2 regions of the Streptomyces sp. NPDC044064 genome follow, and region 1 is predicted to be linked to the other one. Evidence: predicted binding sites of a transcription regulator. Region 1 holds the regulator's gene; the other holds the start of a gene.
The links. Region 1 encodes HspR, which represses chaperone genes until heat shock. Its sites were predicted from a motif close to TTGAGNNNNNNNNNCTCAA; they were not measured.

Region 1 (7,140 bases):
TTCTCCGGCACCCCGAAGAAGACGGACTGCGACTCCGGGATCTCGGAGCACTGGGGCACGGGCGCCCCGGCCACCGGCCTGCCCAGGGACAACTTCGGCGTGCGCTGGAGCGTGACACGGGACTTCGGTTCCGGTGGGCCGTTCTCGCTGCCGGTCAGCACCCAGGACGGGGTACGGGTGTACCTGGACGGCGTGCGCAAGGTGGACATCTGGAAGAACGTCTCGACCGACCAGACCAAGTCCGTCGACGTCACGATCCCGTCCGGCAAGCACACCCTGCGCGTCGACTACGTCAACTGGACCGGCACCGCCGACGTCGCCTTCTCGTACCTGCCCCGGCTCTCGGCCGCCGACGACAAGGTCAAGCCCCTCGTCCCGACGGGGACTTCGGTGTCGTACGACGCGGCGACCGGCAGGGCGAAGCCGAGCTGGAGCAGGAACAAGGAGATGGACCTCGCGGGGTACCGGGTCTACCGGCGGCTGAAGGGCACGTCGTTCGGCAGCAAGCCGCTCGCGACGACGACCTCCACCTCGTACACCGACGCCACCCTCCCGAAGACGGGCGAGACGTACTACTACGAGGTCCGCGCCTACGACCGGGCCGGCAACGAGTCGACGGGCACCGCGGACCAGGCGGTGACCACCGTCGACCGGGTGGCACCCGACGCGCCGGCCGACGTGAGCGCCGGGGGCCATTTCGGTCCGGCCGACAGCACGGGCGGGCTGAAGGTCGCCTGGGGCAGGGTCACGGGCGCGGTGTCCTACCGCGTCTTCCGGGCGGCGAGCGAGAACGGCACGTACACCGCGCTCGGCACCACGGACCAGCTCTCCTACCTGGACACCTCGGCCGCCGAGAAGGTCGTCTACTACTACCGCGTCTCGGCGGTCGACGCGGCGGGCAACGAGTCCGCCCGGTCCGAGCCCCGGTACGGCAAGATCTGGGACAACGACCCGCCCGCCCTCGTCACCGGGCTGAACGTCACCCCGACCGAGTACGGCTTCCACCTGGACTGGGACAAGAACCCCGCCACGGACCTGAAGTACTACGAGATCCACTGGGGCGAGGTGGTGGGCGACCCGGGCGACCAGATCTGCTGGGGCGGCACCGCGGACTACGTCTCCCCCGGCACGACGTCCTACGACTACACCGCGCTCCCGGACGGCGACGAGGTCTGCTTCTTCGTCGATGCCGTGGACGACCAGGGCAACTCCGCGATCCAGTGGAACGGCCCGGCCGAGGCCGTGGCCGTCACCGAGCTGGACATGACGCCGGGCGAGCCGACGCCCGAGGGCTCGCCGGTCCGGCTGTCGGCGACCGCCGAGGGAACCGGAGTCGCGCTGGCCTGGAACGCGGTGGCGGACGCCACCGGCTACCAGGTCTACCGCTGGAACCCGGACACCAAGGCGTACGAGAAGCTGGCGGCCACCACGGACAGCTCCTACCAGGACACCGGCGCCGCCAGGGGCACCACCCACTTCTACCGGGTGACCGCCCTGCAGCCCGACGGCACCGAGTCCGCACCCGGCGCCGACTGGGCCTCCCTCGCGCCCTGAACACGCCGAACACCCCGAGCACGCGAAAGGGGCCCGGAATCCGGGCCCCTCTCAGCTGTCACGGACGCTCAGTCGTTCTGCTGCCGCTTCGGCCGCCACACCACCAGCGCGCTGGTCTGCTGGACCTCCTGGTACGGAACCAGGTCGCGACGGTAGGAGGCGTGGACGGCGGCCTCGCGCTGCTGCATCGCGGCCGCCGCGCCGTCCAGGGCCGCCTCCAGCTCCGCGACGCGGGACTGGAGCGCGATGACCTGGTTCTCCAGTTCGATGATCCGCTTGATGCCGGCCAGGTTGATGCCCTCGTCCTGCGACAGCGCCTGCACCTGGCGGAGCAGCTCGATGTCACGGGCCGAGTAGCGGCGGCCCCGGCCGGCGGTGCGGTCGGGGGAGACCAGACCCAGGCGGTCGTACTGACGCAGCGTCTGCGGGTGGAGTCCGGAGAGCTGGGCCGCGACCGAGATGACGTAGACCGGGGTCTCCTCGGTCAGTTCGTACGGGTTGCGCCGACGGCCGTCCATCACTCTCATTCTCCCTTCGCGGCCTCGAACAGCTCCGCCCGCGGGTCCTCGTCCGCGGTCGCCTCGCGATACGCCTCCAACGCGTCACGAGCCTTCCCCGAGACGTCCTTCGGGACACTCACCTCTACGGTGACCAGGAGGTCGCCACGGGTGCCGTCCTTGCGGACCGCGCCCTTGCCCCGGGCGCGCATGGTGCGGCCGTTGGGGGTGCCGGGCGGCAGCTTCAGGGTGACGGTGGGGCCGCCGAGGGTGGGGACCCGCACCTCGCCGCCGAGAGCCGCCTCGGCAAACGTGACCGGCACGGTGACGGTGAGGTTGTCGCCCTTGCGCCCGAACACCGGGTGCTCGCCGACATGGACCATCACGTACAGGTCGCCCGCCGGTCCGCCCCGCTCGCCGGGCGCGCCCTTGCCGCGCAGCCGGATCCGCTGCCCGTCGGTGACGCCCGCCGGGATGCGGACCTGCATCGTGCGCGACGACTTGGCCCGGCCGCTGCCCTTGCACTCCAGGCAGGGGTGCTCGGCGATCAGGCCGCGGCCCTTGCAGTCGGGGCAGGGGTCGGTCAGCGAGAAGCCGCCGCCCGAGCCCCGCGCGACCTGCCCGGTGCCGACACAGGTCGGGCACACCCGCGGTGTGCCGTTCTTGTCGCCGGTGCCGGAGCAGGCCTTGCACGGCGCCTGGGAGGACATCCGCAGGGGCACCGTGGCGCCCTCGATGGCCTCCGTGAAGCTCAGCGTGACCTCGGACTCGATGTCCTGGCCGCGCCGCGGCTGGGTACGGGTGCCCGTGGTCCCGCCGCGGTTGAACAGGCCCCCGAAGACGTCACCGATGCCACCGCCGAAGCCGCCCCCGCTCTGCGCGTTGCCCCCGAAGAGGTCGCCCAGATCGAAGTTGAAGGAGCCGCCGGCGCCCGGCCCGGGGCGGAAGCCGCCGTTGCCGAACAGGGCGCGTGCCTCGTCGTACTCCTTGCGCTTCTTGGGGTCGCCGAGGACGTCGTTCGCCTCGGAGATCTCCTTGAAGCGCTCCTCGGCCTTGGCGTTGCCCTTGTTGGCGTCCGGGTGGAACTCGCGGGCGAGCTTCCGGTACGCCTTCTTGATCTCGGCCTCGGTGGCGTCCTTGGGGACGCCGAGGACCTTGTAGTAGTCCTTCTCGATGAAGTCCTTGGTGCTCATCCCCGACGCCCCTCCTTCCTGTCTCCGGTGATTACGTCAGCCCTCCTCCGGGCCACCGTTCTCCTTGTCGTCGGCCGCGGGCGCCTCGGTGGTCTCCTCGGTGCCCTCCGCCTTGACGGCCTGCGCGCCGGGCTGCGGCTCGGCGACGGCCACCCGCGCGGGGCGGATGGTGCGCTCGCCGATGCGATACCCGGGCTGCAGGATGGCCACGCACGTCGTCTCGGTGACGTCCGGTGCGTAGCTGTGCATCAGGGCCTCGTGGATCGTCGGGTCGAAGGGCTCGCCCTCCTTGCCGAACTGCTGCAGGCCCATCTTGGCCGCAACGGTCTCCAGCGACTCGGCCACCGACTTGAAGCCGCCGACCAGTTCGCCGTGTTCCCGCGCGCGGCCGATGTCGTCGAGCACGGGCAGGAGTTCGGTCAGGAGGTTCGCGATGGCGACCTCCCGGACCGCGACCCGGTCGCGCTCCACTCGGCGGCGGTAGTTCTGGTACTCGGCCTGGAGCCGCTGGAGGTCCAGCGTGCGCTCGTTCAGAGCCATGCGCACCTGGTCCAGCTGGGCCACCAGACCCGCGTCTGCTGCTACGTCCCCGGCCGGGGCCGCCCCCTCTTCGGGAGCGGCCTTCGACTCGGCGTCTTCGGGGGTCGCGCCGGAGGGGACGTCGGGCTTCTCCTCGAAGCCCGGGGTCTCCTCCGTCACGCGGCACCGTCCTTGCGCTCGTCGTCCACGATCTCGGCGTCGACCACGTCGTCGTCGGCGGCCTTGGCACCACCGGCGGCGGCACCCTCGGGACCGCCCGCGGCCTGCGCGGCCTGGGCGTCGGCGTACATGGCCTGGCCCAGCTTCTGCGAGACGGCCGCGACCTTCTCCGTGGCGGTACGGATCTCGGCGGTGTCCTCGCCCTTGAGCGCGGCCTTCAGCTCCTCGACGGAGGCCTCGACCTCGGACTTGATCTCACCTGGGACCTTGTCCTCGTTGTCCTTGAGGAACTTCTCGGTCTGGTAGACGAGCTGCTCGCCCTGGTTGCGGGTCTCGGCGGCCTCGCGGCGGCGGTGGTCCTCCTCCGCGTACTGCTCGGCCTCCTGACGCATGCGGTCGACCTCGTCCTTCGGCAGCGAGGAGCCGCCGGTGACGGTCATCTTCTGCTCCTTGCCCGTGCCCAGGTCCTTGGCGGTCACGTGCATGATGCCGTTGGCGTCGATGTCGAAGGCGACCTCGATCTGCGGGACGCCGCGCGGCGCCGGCGGCAGACCGGTCAGCTCGAACATGCCGAGCTTCTTGTTGTAGGCCGCGATCTCGCGCTCGCCCTGGTAGACCTGGATCTGCACGGACGGCTGGTTGTCCTCGGCCGTCGTGAAGATCTCGGAGCGCTTGGTCGGGATCGTGGTGTTGCGCTCGATCAGCTTGGTCATGATGCCGCCCTTGGTCTCGATACCGAGGGACAGCGGGGTGACGTCGAGGAGCAGGACGTCCTTGACCTCACCCTTGAGGACACCGGCCTGCAGGGCGGCGCCGATGGCGACGACCTCGTCCGGGTTGACGCCCTTGTTGGCGTCCTTGCCGCCGGTCAGCTCCTTGACGAGCTCGGCGACGGCGGGCATACGGGTCGAGCCACCGACGAGGACGACGTGGTCGATCTCGCCCAGGGAGATGCCGGCGTCCTTGATGACGTTGTGGAACGGCGTCTTGCAGCGCTCCAGCAGGTCGGCCGTCAGCTGCTGGAACTGAGCCCGGGTGAGCTTCTCGTCCAGGTGCAGCGGGCCCTCGGCGGACGCGGTGATGTAGGGCAGGTTGATCGAGGTCTCGGTGGACGAGGACAGCTCGATCTTGGCCTTCTCGGCAGCCTCGCGCAGACGCTGCAGAGCCATCTTGTCCTTGCCGAGGTCCACACCGTGGCCGGCCGCGAACTGCTTGACCAGGTAGTCGACGACGCGCTGGTCCCAGTCGTCACCACCGAGGTGGTTGTCACCGTTGGTGGCCTTCACCTCGACGACACCGTCGCCGATCTCCAGGAGCGAGACGTCGAACGTGCCGCCACCGAGGTCGAAGACCAGGATGATCTGCTCGTCCTTGTCGAGGCCGTACGCGAGCGCGGCCGCGGTGGGCTCGTTGACGATACGGAGGACGTTCAGACCGGCGATCTCGCCGGCCTCCTTCGTCGCCTGACGCTCGGAGTCGTTGAAGTAGGCCGGGACGGTGATGACCGCGTCGGTCACCTTCTCGCCCAGGTACGCCTCGGCGTCGCGCTTCAGCTTCTGCAGGATGAACGCGGAGATCTGCTGGGGGTTGAAGTCCTTCCCGTCCAGCTGGATCTTCCAGTCGGTGCCCATGTGACGCTTCACGGACCGGATGGTCCGGTCGACGTTGGTGACCGCCTGGCGCTTGGCGACCTCGCCGACGAGCACCTCGCCGTTCTTGGCGAAGGCGACGACGGACGGCGTGGTCCTGGCGCCCTCTGCGTTGGTGATGACGGTGGGCTCGCCGCCTTCAAGAACGCTGACGACGGAGTTAGTCGTGCCCAGGTCGATGCCGACCGCACGTGCCATGGTTGATTCCTCCAGCTGACTTGAGTGGAACAGGCTCAAGTGTGCACGAGCGGACCCTCCGGGTCAACAGACCTGAGTCAGCCAGACTCAACTCTTATCCGTTCCTTACACGCAACTGGCCTCTGACCTGCGTCGATTCCGTCCGCCGGGGCTGCTGGACAGGGATGCGAAGGAGTACGAGAACGGCGAGGACCGCCCCACCGGCCACCCACAGCACAGCTCCCTCCCCCGTCCACCCGGCATGCACGAGCACCCCCACGAGCACCGTGGAGAAGGAACCGGCGCCGAGCAGCACGACGGCCCCCGGCGGGGTGAGCCCGAGCCGCCGCAGCCGGTGCGCGAGATGGTCCGGTCCGCGCCTGAGCAGCGGCCGGCGGCTCGTCCCGCGCGCGAGGACCACGAGCAGGACGTCGGCGGCTGCCACGGCGCCGAGGCAGAACAGCACGCCCGCGGTCGGCCCGAGCGCGTAACCCGCGCGGGTGAAGACGGCGGCCGAGGAGAGCAGGAACCCGGTGAACAGCGAGCCGCAGGCCCCCATTCCCACCCGCGCGGGATGCCAGTTGTGCATCAGGAAGCCGGTGAGGGCGGCCGCGAAGACGCTCAGCAGCACCGCGAGCCCGTCCATCACCTCGGCGGCGGCACAGGCGCCCGCCCCGAAGGCGGTGACCACCCCGACCGTGCCCGCCAGCCCGTCGGCGTGGTCGAGCCCCTTGAAGGCGAGGGAGACGAAGACGATCCAGCCCACGGCCAGGATCCCGCCCCACAGGCCCGTCTCGTCGTACGGCACCACGCAGGCCGCCGCCACGGCCGCGCCGGCGACCAGCACCCGCGGGCGCAGCCGCCACACGTCGGCGACCAGCCCCAGCACGGCGACCCCGGCGCCGGCGACGAGCAGCCGGCCGACCCCCTGCCCCAGCGGGGCGACCTTCGTCCACACCCCCGCCCATGCCACCAGACAGGTGACGACCACGACGGCCACCCCTCCGGGCACCGGCAGGGGCCGCTGCCGCCGCCGGTCGACGATGCCCGCACGCAGGGCGGGCACCCGGAGCAGCGCCGCGAGCACGGCGGTGAGGAGTAGGGCGGCGGAGGCCGCGGCGATCCCGTATAGCACGGATCTAAGTTAGGCGCGAATGTAGCAATTCGGTACGAATAACACGATCCGATTGGCTGGCCCGCTCAGGCTCCCCTCAGCGATCCAGATCACCCCGGTCCTGGCTACAGTGCGAGTAAGGATGCGGGTAGTCTCGAACGGACTGCATAAGTTACCGCTTAGTAATGTCCCTCGCAGGCCCGAGGAGCCCCGAAATGCAACTCGCCGCGATCATCGTGTCGCTGGTTCTGATCGTG
Region 2 (7,140 bases), on a different contig from region 1:
GCTCATGGCGTCGGTGTCTCCAGCGCGTAGCCCACGCCGTGCACCGTGCGGATCCGCTCGGCGCCGATCTTCCGTCGCAGGGCCTTGATGTGGCTGTCCACGGTCCGTGTGCCCGACGCGTCCGCCCAGTCCCACACCTCGGCCAGCAGCTGCTCCCGGGAGAGCACCGCGCGCGGGGTGTTCGCCAGGCACACCAGCAGGTCGAACTCGGTGGGCGTGAGGTGGACGTCCTCGGACTTCACCCGCACCCGGCGCTGTGCGTGGTCGATCTCCAGCTCGCCGAGGCGCAGGATGCCCGAGCGGGGCGTGGACGCGGCGATGGCCGCCCGCTCCACGCGCCGCAGCAGGACGTGCACCCGCGCGGCCAGCTCCCGCATGGAGAAGGGCTTGGTCATGTAGTCGTCGGCGCCGACGCCGAGCCCGACCAGCATGTCCGTCTCGTCGTCCCGCGCGGTGAGCATCAGCACCGGCACCGGGCGCTGGGCCTGTACGCGCCGGCAGACCTCCAGGCCGTCGAAGCCGGGCAGCATGATGTCGAGGATCAGCAGGTCGGGCTGCCAGGCCTCGGCCGTGTCGACCGCCGCAGGACCATCCGACGCGGTCTGCACGAGGAATCCCTCGGCGCGGAGCCGGGCCGCGATGGCGTCGACGATCGTCGGATCGTCCTCGACGACCAGCACACGGCGCTGCGCGCCCTGGGTCGTCGTGGCCGCGCCGGTCTGGGAGGTGTGTGTCTGCTCCATCGCCCGCCCCTGTTGCTTTCCGGAATCCGTGGGGTGATCCCATGACTGCGATTGACGCTTGAATGATCGGCGTCAGGGCAGCACATTACGGGGACTCACCGCGCCGTCGCTATCCAGGTCGGACGGCGAGGTGTACGGCGTCCGGAACGCCCCGGGCAACGGGGACCTCTTCGGTACGCACCTGACGGAACCCGGCATTCCGCATGGTTCCTTCAAATTCCGGAGAGGGTTCGGCAGACCATACCGCCAACACCCCGCCCGGCCTCAACACCCTTGCACACGCCGCGAGTCCGGACGACGAGTAGAGGTCGTCGTTGTCCTCGGTGACGGTCCAGCCGGGACCGTTGTCGATGTCGAGACACAGGGCGTCGAACGTGTCCGATGTCTCTTTGACGTAAGTGACGAGATCGGCTTCGACGATCTCGGTACGGGGATCGGCGAGCGCGTGCGCGGAGACGGCCGACAGGGGTCCGTCGCCCCGGTGCCAGTCCACGACGGCCGGCTCCCGCTCGACGACCGTGATCCGGCCCCACCTGCCGGGATCCGCCGCGGCGTGTGCGAGCGAGAATCCCACCCCCAGTCCGCCGATCAGCACGTCCGGCGCCGGGCGCCCGTCCAGGGCGTCGTACGCGGCGTCGACCAGCAGCCGCTCCGAGCGGCCGTCGGAGGTGTCCATGAGGAAGCACCCGTTGGCGATGATCTGCAACAAGTCGCCGTGCCTGCGCAGCACCACCTCCCCGTACGGGCCTTCGCGACGGTCCAGGACCACAGGAGTGTCGTAGACGGCAGTCATACGCTCATCCTGCTTGAACGAGGCCCTGCGTTCACGGGAATTGACCACGAACCCGCGGGTGACACGGGTGTCACGGGTGGCGGGGCGGTGCGGACCTGATGCCGTCGCGCGCCGCCACCGCGCGCCTCGCGCGCGCCGACCGGAGCTCGTCCTGGCGTTCGTCCTGGAGTTCGAGGAGTGGCGGGAGCGGGCCGCGCGGCGGGGGCGGACGCGTTTGGAGCCTCTGAGGTTGCTGTGAATCCGCTCTCGCGTGGCGTCGGTCATAGACAGGGGCCGCGGGAACACGAAGGGTGGGGCGCGACGGAAGGAGCGCCTCAGCGTGGAACGGACCGTGACCGGGCCTGCGACGGCCACGCCCCCGCCCTCGGGCACGCCCCTTCCCGCCGACTCCCTGCCGGATGTCGCCGGCCTGCTCGACGGGGTCCCACGCCAACGCGAGCTGCCCGCCCCTGCCGCGACGCCGGCCCCGGCGACTGCGGCGCCCCGCCCCTCCTTCCGGTCCTGGTACCTCCTGCCGACCCCCACCGGCACCCCGTTCACCTTCTCCTACGCGGCCCTCCTCGCCCTCACCTCGCTGGTGGCGGCCTGGGCCGACCCCGCCCTGATGCACACGCTGTACCAGGGCTCCAGCACCGACGTCGCCCACCTGGTGCGCACACCGGTGCTGGTGCTGCTGACGAGCGCGCTGTGGATCGCGGGCGGCGTCGTGTCGCCGTACGCGGGTGCGTTCGTACTGGTGCTCACCGCGCTGGAGCGGCGGATAGGAGGTGCCCGGGCGGCCTGTGTGTTCCTGGCGGGCCACGTCCTGGCCACCCTCGCGACCGAAGTCCCGGTGGGCCTCGCGGTCCTGTTCGGCCACCTCCCGGACACCTCCCTGCACCGTCTCGACTACGGCATCAGCTTCGGCGTCGCCGGCAGCATCGGCGCCCTGTCCGGCCTGCTCACCCCCTGGGTCCGCTGGCCCCTCCTCGCCCTGGTCGCGAGCACGCTCCTCGACGACCTGATCGCCTTCCACGACCCGATGACCAACTGGGGCCACCTGATCGCCCTGGCCATCGGCATCGCCGGCTGGCCGCTGGTGCGGCGCTGGCGCCTCCAGGCGAATTCCCCGGTGTCCGTATGACCGATGCGGTGACGCGGATCGAACGGGCGGTCGAAGTGAACGGCGTTACGGACGCCCACAGGATGCCGGGCGTTTTCGGCCCACAGGTCCCCGCCCCGTCGGACGCGCCCCCGCACATCCGCCTGCCGGCCTTCCTGGGCCGTACGGTCGGTACGGGCTGAGCTGTTCCCCCTCCGAGGGCGGCAGGAGCAGCTCGCGCATCCGACGGCTCGCACCAGCGCGTCGTGAACCAATCGTGCGCGCCCGTCCGCTGACGCGTCGTCGAGACCGTCGCACCAGTCCGCGGCGGTGTCGTTGCCGAAGGGGCCCGTGTCCCAGGTGCCCATGCGGCCTCCCCGTTCGTGCCGATGTCCGGGCATCCTGGCAGGCCCCACCGACATCACCTCTGGCCTGCGACAACACCAGGGTCGCCGGTCGATCGCTCACAGCGAACAGGGACCCGGGAACATTGGCGGAGCGCCGTGCATTGAGTCGGCATAGCTCAAGTTGACTGCCTAAGGGGAGATCATGGCTGCTGAGTCCACGGCGTTCACGCTCGTGTTGCCCGTGCTGCCGCTCGACGACGAGGTCGTGCTGCCCGGGATGGTGGTTCCGCTGGACCTGAGCGACGCCGAGGTGCGGGCCGCGGTGGAGGCCGCGCAGGCCGCCGCCCGGTCGGAGCCCGGGAAGCCCAAGGTTCTGCTGGTGCCGCGCATCGACGGCACGTACGCCAAGACCGGTGTGCTGGGCACGGTCGAGCAGGTCGGCCGGCTGGCCGACGGCGACCCGGGGGCCCTGATCCGCGGCCGCGGCCGGGTGCGGATCGGTGCCGGTACGACGGGTCCCGGTGCCGCGCTGTGGGTCGAGGGCGCGCGGGTCGACGAGACCGTGCCGGACCCGCTGCCCGGGCATGCCGCCGAACTCGTCAAGGAGTACAAGGCCCTTGCCACCAGCTGGCTGAAGAAGCGCGGCGCCTGGCAGGTCGTGGACCGCGTCCAGGCCATCGACGACGTCTCCGCGCTCGCCGACAACTCCGGGTACTCGCCCTTCCTCACCACCGAGCAGAAGGTCGAGCTGCTGGAGACCGCCGACCCGGTGGCCCGGCTCAGGCTCGCCGCGCAGCAGCTGCGCGACCACCTCGCCGAGCAGGACGTGGCCGAGACCATCGCCAAGGACGTCCAGGAGGGCGTCGACAAGCAGCAGCGCGAGTTCCTGCTGCGGCGTCAGCTCGAGGCCGTCCGCAAGGAGCTGCGCGAGCTGAACGGCGATCAGGACGGCGAGGAGTCCGACGACTACCGCGCCCGTGTGGAGGCCGCCGACCTGCCGGAGAAGGTCCGCGAGGCCGCCCTCAAGGAGGTCGACAAGCTGGAGCGGTCCTCCGACCAGTCGCCCGAGGGCTCGTGGATCCGCACCTGGCTGGACACGGTCCTGGAGATGCCGTGGAACGAGCGGACCGATGACAGCGCCTCCGCCGACATCCAGGGCGCCAGGGCGATCCTGGACGCCGAGCACGCGGGCCTGGAGGACGTGAAGGAGCGCATCACCGAGTACCTGGCGGTGCGCAAGCGGCGCAGTGAGCGCGGCCTCGGTGTCATCGGCGGGCGGCGCGGCGGGGCCGTGCTGGCTCTGGTCGGGCCGCCTGGTGTCGGAAAGACCAGCCTGGGCGAGAGTGTCGCCCACGCCATGGGGCGCAAGTTCGTCCGGGTCGCCCTCGGTGGCGTCCGGGACGAGGCGGAGATCCGCGGTCACCGGCGTACGTACGTCGGCGCGCTGCCCGGCCGGGTCGTGCGTGCCATCAAGGAGGCGGGGTCGATGAACCCCGTGGTCCTGCTGGACGAGATCGACAAGGTGGGGTCCGACTACCGGGGCGACCCGGCCGCGGCCCTGCTGGAGGTGCTGGACCCGGCCCAGAACCACACCTTCCGGGACCACTACCTGGAGGTCGAACTGGACCTGTCCGACGTGGTCTTCCTCGCCACCGCCAACGTTCTGGAGGCCATCCCGGAGGCGCTCGCCGACCGTATGGAGATCGTCCGGCTGGACGGCTACACCGAGGACGAGAAGGTCGTCATCGCCCGTGACCACCTGCTCCCGCGTCAGCTGGAGCGGACCGGCCTGGCCGAGGACGAGGTCACGATCGACGAGAGCGCGCTGCGCAGGCTCGCCGGCGAGTACACCCGCGAGGCGGGCGTGCGCACCCTGGAGCGGTCCATCGCACGGCTGCTGCGCAAGGTCGCGGCCCAGCACGAACTCGGCGAGCGGAAGCTGCCGTTCACCGTCCGGGACGAGGATCTCCGCGCGCTGATCGGGCGTCCGCACCACGTGCCCGAGTCCGCCCAGGACCCGGCCGAGCGCCGTACGTCCGTGCCGGGCGTGGCGACCGGTCTCGCGGTCACCGGAGCCGGTGGTGACGTCCTCTTCGTCGAGGCGTCCCTCGCCGACCCGGAGACGGGTGCGGCGGGGCTGACCCTGACCGGTCAGCTGGGCGACGTGATGAAGGAGTCGGCGCAGATCGCGCTGAGCTTCCTGCGCAGCCACGGCGCCGAACTGGAGCTGCCGGTGGCCGACCTGAAGGACCGGGGCGTGCACATCCACTTCCCGGCGGGCGCGGTCCCGAAGGACGGACCGAGCGCGGGCATCACGATGACCACGGCCCTCGCGTCCCTGCTCTCCGGCCGGCTGGTCCGCACCGACGTGGCGATGACCGGCGAGGTGTCGCTGACCGGCCGGGTGCTGCCCATCGGCGGTGTGAAGCAGAAGCTGCTCGCCGCCCACCGCGCCGGGGTGACCACCGTGATCATCCCCAAGCGCAACGAACCCGACCTGGACGACGTCCCGGCCGAGGTGCTGGACAAGCTCGACGTCCACGCCGTGACCGACGTCCGTCAGGTCCTGGAGCTGGCGCTCGCGCCCGCCACGAACGGCGCGGCACCGGAGGTTCCGGTCGCGGCGTGACGGACGTGACCGGATGAGGCGAGGCCCGGGTCCCGTGAGGGAGGCCCGGGCCTTCGCCGTGCCGTGGACGAGCGCGGCCGTGGACAAGCGCACATATGGATCAACTGGATAGAATTCAGGCGTGAGTGGGCAGGTGGTGCAACCCTCCGGCCCGATCGGGACGGAGATCGCCGGCTACCGCGTGGAGCGCGAGCTGGGCCGCGGTGGCATGGCCGTCGTGTACTGCGCCAAGGATCTGCGCCTCGGCCGTACCGTCGCCCTGAAACTCCTCGCCCCCGAGTACACCCGCAACGACGCCTTCCGCCGCCGCTTCACCCAGGAATCACGGGTGGCCGCGGCCATCGAGCACCCGCACATCGTGCCTGTCTTCGAGGCCGGCGAGACCGACGGGATCCTGTACATCGCGATGTGCTTCGTGCACGGAATGGACCTGCGTGCCGTGCTCGACCGGGACGGCCCGCTCTCCGTGCCGGCCGCGCTGCGCATCGCCGCCCAGCTGGCGTCCGCGCTCGACGCGGCCCACGAGCACGATCTGGTGCACCGGGACGTCAAGCCCGGCAACGTCCTGGTCACCAAGGGTGTCGACAGCGACCACCCCGAGCACGTCTACCTCACCGACTTCGGGCTGGCGAAGAAGTCCCTGTCACTCACCGGGTTCACCACCGCGGGAGAGTTCGTCGGCACCCTCGACTACGTGGCGCCGGAGCGGGTCGCGGGCCGCCCCGTGGACGGCAGATCCGATCTCTACAGCCTGGCCTGTGTCGTCTACGAGACCCTCGCGGGCGCGCCGCCCTTCCGCCGGGACGACGACCTGGAGCTGCTGTGGGCGCACCAGTACGACCCGCCGCCCCTGCTGAGCGAGGAACGGGACGGGATCCCGGCGGCCGCCGACGCCATCCTGTGCAGGGCGCTGGCCAAGGCCCCGGACGACCGGTACGGCACCTGCCTGGAGTTCGTCGCGGCCCTGCGCGCAGCCCTGGCCGACTGCGGCCCGCAGCGCCGTACGCCCACGCAGGTGGACGCCCGTGCGACCGACGCCCTCCCCGCTGCCGACGCCGTCCCCGCTGCCGACCCGGTGCCCGCCCCGCCCGCACCGCCGGCCCCGCCCGGCTGGGCCGGCCCGGTCCTCGGGGGACCGGCGTCCTAGGCGCGCCGCGCTGAATACCCGGTGCTTTCCTCTTCGTCAAGTCCCGAGTCCTCGGAACATGACCGCGTGCCGGCATTCCGGCCTACTTGAAGCACGGCCCCACCGGAGAAACCGGAAACCGAAAAAGGGCCCCGAATCAAGTAGGAGAAAGTCATGAAGCGCATCGACGAGAACCGTGAGTCCGTCCGTACCAAGCGTGGTCTCCGCCTCTCCACGATCGTTGCCTCGGCAGTGGTCGTCGCCGGCGGAATCATTCTCCCGGCCACCGCCGCCTCGGCCGCCCCGGCGCACGAGTCGTCGGCCGTCACGCTGGTGGCCAAGCACCACGACAAGCACGACGGTAACCACCACAAGAAGGCCAAGAAGGGCAACGCGACCGGCGGCAACGGCGGTAATGCCA

Region 2: lon (endopeptidase La) is a predicted target of HspR. The motif match lies at 3,126-3,144, and genes of this name have one in related genera.

Annotation. Positions count from the first base shown of each region.
Region 1 covers NZ_JBWKFN010000004.1:21,741-28,880, forward strand. Annotated here, with positions in the region: gene AC07DS_RS07765 (fibronectin type III domain-containing protein) at 1-1,554, shown strand, start outside; gene AC07DS_RS07770 (heat shock protein transcriptional repressor HspR) at 1,623-2,072, opposite strand; gene dnaJ (molecular chaperone DnaJ) at 2,078-3,244, opposite strand; gene grpE (nucleotide exchange factor GrpE) at 3,281-3,943, opposite strand; gene dnaK (molecular chaperone DnaK) at 3,940-5,790, opposite strand; gene AC07DS_RS07790 (MraY family glycosyltransferase) at 5,885-6,904, opposite strand; gene AC07DS_RS07795 ((Fe-S)-binding protein) at 7,099-7,140, shown strand, end outside.
Region 2 covers NZ_JBWKFN010000010.1:248,789-255,928, forward strand. Annotated here, with positions in the region: gene AC07DS_RS18745 (HAMP domain-containing sensor histidine kinase) at 1-6, opposite strand, end outside; gene AC07DS_RS18750 (response regulator transcription factor) at 3-743, opposite strand; gene AC07DS_RS18755 (spermine/spermidine synthase domain-containing protein) at 853-1,536, opposite strand; gene AC07DS_RS18760 (rhomboid-like protein) at 1,856-2,659, shown strand; gene AC07DS_RS18765 (hypothetical protein) at 2,656-2,820, shown strand; partial or broken gene AC07DS_RS18770 (DUF4259 domain-containing protein) at 2,878-3,039, opposite strand; gene lon (endopeptidase La) at 3,167-5,593, shown strand; gene AC07DS_RS18780 (serine/threonine-protein kinase) at 5,715-6,740, shown strand; gene AC07DS_RS18785 (hypothetical protein) at 6,894-7,140, shown strand, end outside.